2 regions of the Streptomyces sp. NPDC033270 genome follow, and region 2 is predicted to be linked to the other one. Evidence: riboswitches for the same ligand, from Rfam matches in the RefSeq annotation. Region 2 holds a riboswitch; the other holds the start of a gene.
What was found. Region 2 has a riboswitch for cobalamin ahead of nicT (Nickel transporter NicT). Riboswitches for the same ligand answer to the same signal wherever they lie in the genome.
Positions count from the first base shown of each region.

Region 1: another riboswitch for cobalamin. It lies ahead of metE (5-methyltetrahydropteroyltriglutamate--homocysteine S-methyltransferase); the one in region 2 lies ahead of nicT (Nickel transporter NicT).

Region 1 covers NZ_JBVIRA010000001.1:482,500-487,356, reverse strand. The annotation lists gene aceB (malate synthase A) at 1-1,260, shown strand, start outside; gene ACZ5XZ_RS02235 (3-hydroxybutyryl-CoA dehydrogenase) at 1,257-2,126, shown strand; cobalamin riboswitch at 2,318-2,539, shown strand; gene metE (5-methyltetrahydropteroyltriglutamate--homocysteine S-methyltransferase) at 2,705-4,857, shown strand, end outside.
Region 2 covers NZ_JBVIRA010000041.1:25,415-30,271, forward strand. The annotation lists gene ACZ5XZ_RS36445 (tautomerase family protein) at 1-323, shown strand, start outside; tRNA gene ACZ5XZ_RS36450 (tRNA-Ser) at 400-468, shown strand; gene ACZ5XZ_RS36455 (VOC family protein) at 688-1,188, shown strand; gene nicT (Nickel transporter NicT) at 1,218-2,369, opposite strand; cobalamin riboswitch at 2,401-2,616, opposite strand; gene ACZ5XZ_RS36465 (alpha/beta fold hydrolase) at 2,744-3,592, opposite strand; gene ACZ5XZ_RS36470 (MarR family winged helix-turn-helix transcriptional regulator) at 3,666-4,283, opposite strand; gene ACZ5XZ_RS36475 (hypothetical protein) at 4,377-4,799, shown strand; gene ACZ5XZ_RS36480 (nucleoside/nucleotide kinase family protein) at 4,753-4,857, opposite strand, start outside.

The sequences.
Region 1 (4,857 bases), on a different contig from region 2:
TGGATGGCCGACTTCGAGGACGCCACCGCCCCCACCTGGGACAACGTCATCGGCGGCCAGTTGAACCTGCTCGACGCCATCGAGCGGCGCATCGACTTCACCAGTGCCGACGGCAAGGAGTACCGGCTCGCCGACCGCGACCGGCTCGCCACCATCGTCGTCCGGCCGCGCGGCTGGCATCTCGACGAGGGGCACCTGGAGTTCGCCGGCGGACCGGTGCCCGCCGCGCTCGTCGACTTCGGCCTGTACTTCTTCCACTGCGCGCAGCGCCAGATCGACGCCGGCCGCGGCCCGTACTTCTACCTGCCGAAGCTGGAGAACCGCTACGAGGCCCGGCTGTGGAACGACGTGTTCGTCCTCGCCCAGGAGCTGCTCGGCATCCCCCGCGGCACGATCCGCGCCACCGTGCTCATCGAGACGATCACCGCCGCCTTCGAGATGGAGGAGATCCTCCACGAGCTGCGCGAGCACAGCTCCGGCCTCAACGCCGGCCGCTGGGACTACCTGTTCAGCCTGATCAAGACCTTGGGGCACCGTACCGGCTTCCTGCTGCCGGACCGGGCGAAGGTGACCATGACCGCCCCCTTCCTGCGGGCGTACACCGAACTGCTGGTGCGCACCTGCCACAAGCGAGGCGCCCCTGCGATCGGCGGCATGGCGGCGCAGGTGCCGAGCAGGGACCCGGCAGCCAACGAGGCGGCGCTGGCCAAGGTCCGGCTGGACAAGGAGCGCGAGGCCGAGGCCGGCTTCGACGGCTCCTGGGTGGCCCACCCCGGCCTCGTCCCCCTGTGCCGCGAGGTGTTCGACGGCGTTCTCGGCGACCGGCCGCACCAGATCGACCGTACCCGCGACGACGTGGCGGTGAGCGCCGCGGACCTGCTCTCGGTGCGCCGGATCAGCGGTCCGCCCACGGCGGAGGGGGTACGTGCCAACGTCGCCGTCGCCCTGCGCTACTTCGCCGCCTGGCTGCGCGGCCAGGGGGCGGTCGCCCTGTACGGCCTGATGGAGGACGCCGCCACCGCCGAGATCGCCCGCGTGCAGATCTGGCAGTGGCTGCGCCACCGGGTCGTCGACCGCGAGACGGTCCTGCGGCTGCTCGACGAGGAGCTCGCCGCGCTCGGCGCCGAGTACCCGTGGGCGGCCCTCGACGCGGTGCGGGACCTGTTCGAACGCAACGCGCTGGCCCGGGAGTTGCCGAGCTTCTTCACCCCGGACGCCTACTCCCGCCACCTCGTGCGGAACGCGGAGAGCCGGTCATGAGCGCGGGCATCCAGCGCGTCGGGGTGGTCGGCGGCGGCCAGATGGGCGCGGGCATCGCCGAGGTGTGTGCGCGGGCCGGTCTCGACACCGTGGTCTGTGAGGCCGACGCCACGGCCGCCCGCGCCGCGCGGGAGCGGGTGGCCGCCTCGCTGGACCGCGCCGTCCAGCGGGGGAAGCTGGAGCCGGCCGCGGCCCGGCAGGCCCTCGCCCGCCTGCTCTTCACCGGCAGCCTGGCGGACCTGGCCGACCGTCAGCTGGTCATCGAGGCCGTGGTCGAGAACGCCGACGCCAAGACGGAGGTGTTCGCCGCCCTCGACAAGATCGTCGAGGATCCCGGGGCGGTGCTGGCGACCAACACCTCCTCCCTCCCCGTCATGCGCCTGGGCATGGCGACCGGCCGCGCCGACCGGGTCGTGGGACTGCACTTCTTCAACCCCGTTCCGGTGCTGCCGCTGGTGGAGATCGTGACCTCCCTGCACACGGCCCCGGAAACGGTCACCCTCGTGGCGGACTTCGCCACCGGTGTCCTGGGCAAGACGGTCGTCCGCTCCCAGGACCGGGCCGGCTTCGTCGTCAACGCGCTGCTCGTCCCCTATCTGCTCGCGGCGATCCGCATGGCGGAGTCGGGCTTCGCCACCGCAGCGGACATCGACACCGGCATGGAGCTGGGCTGTGCCCACCCCATGGGGCCGCTCAGACTCGCGGACCTGATCGGGCTGGACACCGTCGCCTCGATCGCCGAGTCGCTCTACGACGAGTTCAAGGAACCCCTCTACGCCCCTCCCCCGCTGCTCCAGCGGATGGTCGAGGCGGGGCTGCTGGGCCGCAAGACCGGCCGGGGGTTCCACCAGTACGACCAGAACTGAGGGGTCTGGTCCGGCCGGGCTGAGGGGCCCGGACGCGCCGCCGGTGAGGGATCCGGCGGCTGCTCACAAGAGGGCGGGAAACGCATGTGCGGCGTTTCCCGCCCTCGTTGCGCTTCACACCTGTCGACCGCGTGTCTCACCTCACCTTCCGAATGAGGGACCTGGACGTCCCGCGTCACCGGACGGCCCTTAGGCTGACCAGTGCAGCTGGTTCGCCCCGTCCGCCAGGCGGGATGCGTCGCAAGAGGGAACCCGGTGGGAATCCGGGACTGCCCCGCAGCGGTGAGCGGGAACGACCGCCGTCATACGCACTGGGTCCGACGAGAGGGCCTGGGAAGCGACGGCCATTAGGTGTCCTCCCCCGTGAGGACGTGCCCGCGAGTCCGAAGACCTGCCATCTGCCCGGGTGCGAACGACTCGCATCCGGATATCCCGGTGACCTCGAGGGCGGGTCGGCGTACCTACCAGGCGGATGACCGCGCCATGTCGCGCGAGGTCGTCCCGCACGGTTCGCCACCCCTTCGCGCCTTCGTCCCGTCGCCGGGATCTCAGGGATTCGTCTCGCGAAGGAGATCTCCGTGAACACCAAGTCCGCAGCCGCGGCAGCACACGCCACCGTGTACGGCTATCCGCGCCAGGGCCCGGACCGGGAACTGAAGAAGTCGATCGAGGGCTACTGGAAGGGCCGCGTCACCGCCGACGCCCTCCGCGCCACCGCCGCCGAACTGCGCCGCACCACCTGGCAGCAGCTGGCCGGGGCCGGCCTCGACGAGGTCCCGACCGGCGACTTCTCGTACTACGACCACGTCCTGGACACCACCGTCATGGTCGGCGCGATCCCCGACCGCCACCGGGCCGCCGTCGCGGCCGATCCACTCGACGGCTACTTCGCGATGGCGCGTGGCACGCAGGATGTCGCGCCACTGGAGATGACCAAGTGGTTCGACACCAACTACCACTATCTGGTGCCCGAGTTGGGCCCTGACACGACGTTCACCGCCGACTCCGGCAAGCAGGTGGCCGAGCTGACGGAGGCCCTGGCACTGGGTCTGACGGCCCGGCCGGTCCTGGTCGGTCCCGTCACCTATCTGCTGCTGGCCAAGCCCGCGCCCGGCGTGGCCGCCGGCTTCGACCCGCTGACCCTCCTGGACCGCCTGCTGCCCGTGTACGCCGAGGTCCTCGCCGACCTGCGCGCCGCCGGCGCCCAGTGGGTGCAGCTGGACGAGCCCGCCCTCGTCCAGGACCGCACACCGGCCGAGCTCAACACCGCCGCCCGCGCCTACCGCGAACTCGGCGCCCTCACCGACCGCCCCCAGCTGCTCGTCGCCTCCTACTTCGACCGCCTGGGCGACGCCCTGCCCGTGCTGGCCAAGGCTCCGGTCGAGGGGCTCGCGCTGGACTTCACCGAGGCCGCCGCCGCCAACCTGGAGGCCCTCGCGGCCGTCGGCGGACTGCCGGGCAAGCGACTGGTCGCCGGCGTCGTCAACGGCCGCAACATCTGGGCCAACGACCTGGAGAAGTCCCTCGCCACGCTCGGCACCCTCCTCGGCCTGGCCGACCGGGTCGACGTGTCGGCCTCCTGCTCACTGCTGCACGTCCCCCTCGACACGGCGGCCGAGCGGGACATCGAACCGCAGGTCCTGCGCTGGCTCGCGTTCGCCCGGCAGAAGACGGCCGAGATCGTCACCCTCGCCAAGGGCCTGACCCGCGGCACCGGCGCCATCACCGCCCAACTGGCCGCGAACCGGGCCGCCCTGGCTTCCCGGGCCAACTCCCCCATCACCCACGACCCGGCCGTCCGCGCCCGCACCGGCGCGATCACCGGGAGCGACGCCCGCCGCTCGCAGCCCTACGCCGAACGGACCACGGCCCAACGCGCCCACCTCCGCCTGCCGCTGCTGCCGACCACGACCATCGGCTCCTTCCCGCAGACCGGCGAACTGCGCACCGCACGGGCCGACCTGCGCGCGGGCCGGATCGACCCGGCCGGGTACGAGGAGCGGATCAGGGCCGAGATCCAGGAGGTGCTCGCCTTCCAGGAGAAGGCCGGTCTGGACGTCCTCGTCCACGGTGAGGCCGAACGCAACGACATGGTCCAGTACTTCGCCGAGCAGCTCACCGGCTACCTCGCCACGCAGCACGGCTGGGTCCAGTCCTACGGCACCCGCTACGTCCGCCCGCCGATCCTGGCCGGCGACATCTCCCGCCCCGAGCCGATGACGGTGCGCTGGACGGCCTACGCGCAGTCCCTCACCGACCGCCCGGTCAAGGGCATGCTGACCGGCCCGGTCACCATGCTCGCCTGGTCCTTCGTCCGCGACGACCAGCCCCTGGGCGACACCGCCCGCCAGGTCGCCCTGGCCCTGCGCGACGAGGTGGGCGACCTGGAGGCGGCCGGCACGTCCGTCATCCAGGTGGACGAGCCGGCGCTGCGCGAGACCCTGCCGCTGCGCACCGCAGACCGCCCCGCCTATCTGGCCTGGGCCACGGAGGCGTTCCGGATCACCACCAGCGGCGTCCGCCCGGACACCCAGATCCACACCCACATGTGCTACGCCGAGTTCGGCGACATCGTCCAGGCCATCGACGACCTCGACGCCGACGTCATCAGCCTGGAGGCCGCCCGCTCCCACATGCAGGTCGCCCGCGAACTGGCCGCCCACGGCTATCCGCGCGAGGCCGGGCCCGGCGTGTACGACATCCACTCGCCGCGCGTGCCGAGTCCGCAGGA
Region 2 (4,857 bases):
TCGCCGGCGTCCTTCTCCCCGAAGAGGGCGCGAAGCCCACACCGCATTCGGCCCTGGTGCCCAAAGCGGCATGGCGGCTCGATCTCACCATCTGTGGGAGGCATCCGATGCCATTCATCGACATCAAGGTGATCGCCGGAGTTTTCACCCCCGAAGAGAAGCAGAAGATGGTCGAAGATGTCTCCGAGGCGTTGATCGCCATCGAAGGTGAGGCACTGCGACCGGTGACGCATGTGGTGGTCACCGAGACACTCAGCGGCGAATGGGCCGTCGGTGGTAAGGCCCTGACAGCCGAGGACGTTCGGGCCAAGAGGGCCGGCTAGCCCAGCCGGTAGGGCCCTTCGGGCTCCTGTCGGTCGCCGGGCAGCAGTACATCCGCGGCCTGGAGGCCTGCCCCGAGGGCATCGGGTTGGCGGCCCAGCCTTTCCTGCCAAGTAGATGTCGCAGGTTCGAATCCTGTTGTGCCCACAGTGGTGGACCGTGAGGTCAGTGGCCTCCGACTTGTTTGAGTCGGGGGCCGTTTTCGTGCCCGGGGGCGGTGGGGTGGCGGGGGTGAGGGTGAGGGTGCTCCGCGGGCTAATGGGGGCTGTTGTTTGTGGGGTGTGGGGCGTGTATCGTCCCACGTAGTTTGAAGTTTCAAGTAAATGGTCCACGCGGTGTCGTGGTGGGAGATCGGAGAGCGGGTTCATGGCCGTACGACGGCTCAATCACGCGGTGTTGTACGTCCGGGATGTGGCGCGGGCTGTTGCTTTTTACGGTGAGGCGCTGGGGCTCACCGTGGATGTGGAGATACCGGGGCGCGCGGCCTTCCTCAGCGCGCCCGGCTCGCTGAACGATCATGACCTGGGGCTGTTCGCGGTAGGGGCGGGCGCGCCGGGGCCGGAGGCCGGGCGCGTCGGGCTGTACCACCTGGCCTGGGAGGTCGGCACGCTCGGCGAACTCGCCGCGGCCGAGGCGCGGCTCGGCGAGCGCGGCGCGCTGGTCGGCGCCACCGACCACCTCGTCTCCAAGTCCCTGTACGCCAAGGACCCGGACGGCAACGAGTTCGAGGTGATGTGGCGGGTTCCGCGGGAGGACTGGCCGGGGCCGGAGGAGGCGGACCGGCTGCGGCCGCTGGATCTGGCGGTGGCGCTGAGGCGCTGGGGGCCGGATCTGGTGACGGGCGCCGCGGCCGGCTCGGCCACGTGAGGTGAGGCGCGGCCCGCGCGCGCCGTGCCTCAGGAGTCCGCTACCGCTGCCGCCTGCTCTGCCGCCTTCGCCCGGTCTGTCGCCTCCGCGCGCTGTGCCCAGCGCTTCTCCACGCCGCTCAGTCGCCAGTACGCCAGCGCCGCGGCCCACACCACGACGAACAGGCCGACGATGATGAAGCCGACATTGTCGAGGTCGAGGGTCGAGATCCAGCCGGTCAGCGGGTCGTCGAGGGCGAGTTTGTCGTGCAGCACGGTCACCAGCTCGATCGTGCCGATGAAGAAGGCCACGGCGATCGACAGTCCGGTGATGGTGAGGTTGTAGTAGACCTTGCGCACCGGGTTGGAGAACGCCCACTGGTAGGCGAAGTTCATGAACGTGCCGTCGAGGGTGTCGAACAGGCTCATCCCGGCGGCGAACAGCAGCGGCAGGCACAGGATCGCGTACCACGGCAGGCCGGCCGCGGCGCCGCTGCCCGCCATCACCATCAAGGTCACCTCGGTCGCGGTGTCGAAGCCGAGTCCGAAGAGGAAGCCGAGCGGGAACATCTGGCCGGGGCGGGAGATCGAGCGGGTGAAGCGTCCCAGGAAGCGGTTCATGAATCCGCGCGAATCGAGGCGCTGCTCCAGCTCGGCCTCGTCGTACCGGCCGTCGCGCATACCGCGGAAGACCCGCCAGATCCCGGCCAGCGCGATGAGGTTGAGGGCGGCGATGAGGTAGAGGAACGTCCCCGAGACCGTGGTGCCGATGGTGCCGAGGATCTGGTGGGTACGGGATTCGTCGTTGAGCAGGGTGCCGGCGAGCTGGGCGCCGCCCGCCACGAGGGCGGCCATCGCGACCACCACGCTGGAGTGGCCGAGCGCGAACCAGAAGCCCACCGAGACCGGCCGCTTGCCGTCGGCCATCAACTTGCGGGTGGTGTTGTCGATCGCGGCGATGTGGTCGGCATCGAAGGCGTGCCGCATGCCGAGGGTGTATGCGGTGATGCCGAGTCCGGCGCCGAAGACCTGGCTGCCCACGGAGTAGTGGTGCGGGACGACGAGCAGGAAGAGCACGCCGAAGGCGACGACGTGCAGGCCGGCTATGACGGCCATCAGGCCCGCGGTACGGAGGGTGTCCTGCCGGCGCCAGCGGAACGCGGCGGGGGCAGGGGTGTTCGGGGTATCGGTGGACAGGGCCATCCGGCGGTCACGCTCCAGCACCTCGTGGATCAGTTCGTGAGATGCCGTGGCCGGTCTCCTGGCTTACGGGTGCACGCGTCCGTCCCCGCCTTCCCGGCCGCGGGCTGCGGTCAGTGGCGCCGTACGCGCGCCGTGCGCATACGGAAAGGACTGGAAACTCCCCGATCACAGTGGCGAGGGCCGCTCCGGCCTGGGACCACAAGGTCCGGCACCGGTCTTCCCGAACACCACGGCTCGATCACTCTATCTGCCGAGGAGGGCGGGAACTGCCGAGGAGGACGGGTGGAGGTGCGGGCCAGTGGCAGTGGACTCACGGCCGGTGGTCACCGGGAGCGCCGAGGCTCCGGCGGGGCCGGTGGGTCAGAGGCGCCGGGTCAGTAGTCCAAGGACGAGAGGAAGGCGTGCAGTTCGCGGTCGAAGAGCCCGGTGTTCTCCAGATTGACCATATGGGCAGCGCCCGGTATTCGGACTCTTCGGGCGCCGGGGACGGCCAGCGTTATGGCGTGGGCGTTGGCGGAGATGTCCGTACTGTCGAGGTCGCCGTCGAACACGACAGTCGGCACCCGGATCTCGCCCAGACGGTCCGCAGCCCCGACTTCGAGGGGCATCCCGGCGCCCAGCCCATCGGCATGCACCTCCACATTGGCCGCGGCCGAGGCGCGCATCCGCTCACGGAACCCCGGGTGCACGGCGGATGGTTCGCGATGCGGACCGTCCACCCACATCCGCAGGAAGTGCTCGACATAGCGATCCGCGCCGTCCGGTGCGCCGATGGCCGCGACCTGCTCCTTGATGTGCTCCAGGACGAAGGGGTCGGTGAAGGGGCGGCCGCTGATGCCGGGGGAGGCGAGCGCGAGGGCCGTCACCCGATCCGGGTGGGCTATCGCGGTGTCGAGGGCGACCCGCGAACCGTGTGAGAGGCCGACGAGGACGGCGCTGGGGGCGTCGAGCGCGTCCAGGAGGGTGCACAGGTCGTCGTGGTTGGCGTAGTCCCCTTCCACCGTGGAGGACAGGCCGTGGCCGCGGAAGTCGTAGCGGATCGCGCGGAGACCGGAGTTCACCAGCCAGGTGAACTGTTCGTCCCACATGTGCTGGTCGAGCATGCCGCCGTGCAGCAGTACCACCGCGGGGCCCGAGCCGGCCGTCTCATAGAACAGCTCGCCGTCGTCGACCGGCACGAGGCCGTTGTCGACCTCGGACCAGTCGGTGATTGCTCGGGTCATGCTCCGGACCGTCCTTTGTGCGTGGGATGCGTGGAGTGGGTGTGGATTGGGGTGGATGGGCTGGCGAGGTTGGCTAGGTGGTGGTTGTGTCGATCTTGTCGTTACTGTCGCTGCTGTCAGTTTTATCCGGTGGAATGTGTGAGCCGTTCGCCAGGTGCCGGAATTCCTCGCCGAGGCGGTCGAGTACGTGCAGGGTCGTGCGGACGTCCTCGGCGGTCAGGTCGGCCAGTCGCTGCCGCAGCTCCGTCGCCTCGAACTCCTGGATCCCGCGTATCGCCGCCGCGCCCTCGGTGGTGAGCTCGATCAGGGAGGAGCGGCGATGCGCGGGGTTGGGTGCCGTCACGACCAGGCCCAGCTCCGCGGCGTGGTTCACCCAGCGCTGCACCGGCTGTCTGTCGAGCCCCATCGAACGGGCCAACTGCGGCACGGTCCTGGGGCCTTCGCTGTGCAGGGCGTCCAGCAGTGCGTGTTCACCGGCGGTCATGCCCGTGCCGGTCAGCTCGCGCTCCACCGCGCGGACGACCGTCCGGTGCAGTGGCCATAGGCGTCTGATGACGCCGTACAGCAGATCCTCGGCGGGAGTGGACCCGTCGGTGCCCTCCGTCTCGGCGTCGCGCGTGGTGGAGCTGTGCGCTCCGGCGCCATTACCGCCGGTGTCATGCTCTGCGACATCCCCCTCATTGACACTCATGATGTCATGATGACATCGGTGATGTCGTTTGGGAAGGGGCTTGATGCGGAAAGGAGTTGATGGTGGAAGAGCTGATGAGGGAGAGGAGGGCGGATGAAGGTCGGTCTGTTGCGTGCGGTCGGGGTGGCTACGGTGGTGTACGGGGTGGCGGTGACGGCGGTGCCCGATCTGCTGGCGCGGCCTTCGGGGCTGGTCGACGATGAGGGAAGGGTCGGGCGGGCCACCCGGATCTCGTTGCGCCCGCTGGCCTGGCGGGAGGTGGCGAGCGGGCTCGCACTCGCGCTGGCGCCCGAGGGTCCGGCGCTGCGCACCGCCGCGTACATAAGGATCGCGGCGGATCTCGGGGACGCCGTCCTGGTCGGTGCGACGCTGCCGGGCCGGGACCGGAGGGTGAAGGCGGCCGCGGTGTCCGTGGGGTGGGGCGGGCTGTCGGTGGTCGGTCTGCTGGCCGGCGGGCGGCGGCAGGGGGTCAGTCGCCCGACGGGGGCGGGGCGACTTCGGGGGCGAAGGAGATGACGAGGTCGGCGCGGTCGCGAGTCGCCGCCACGATGCGGGCGTTGGTCTCGTCCGAGGT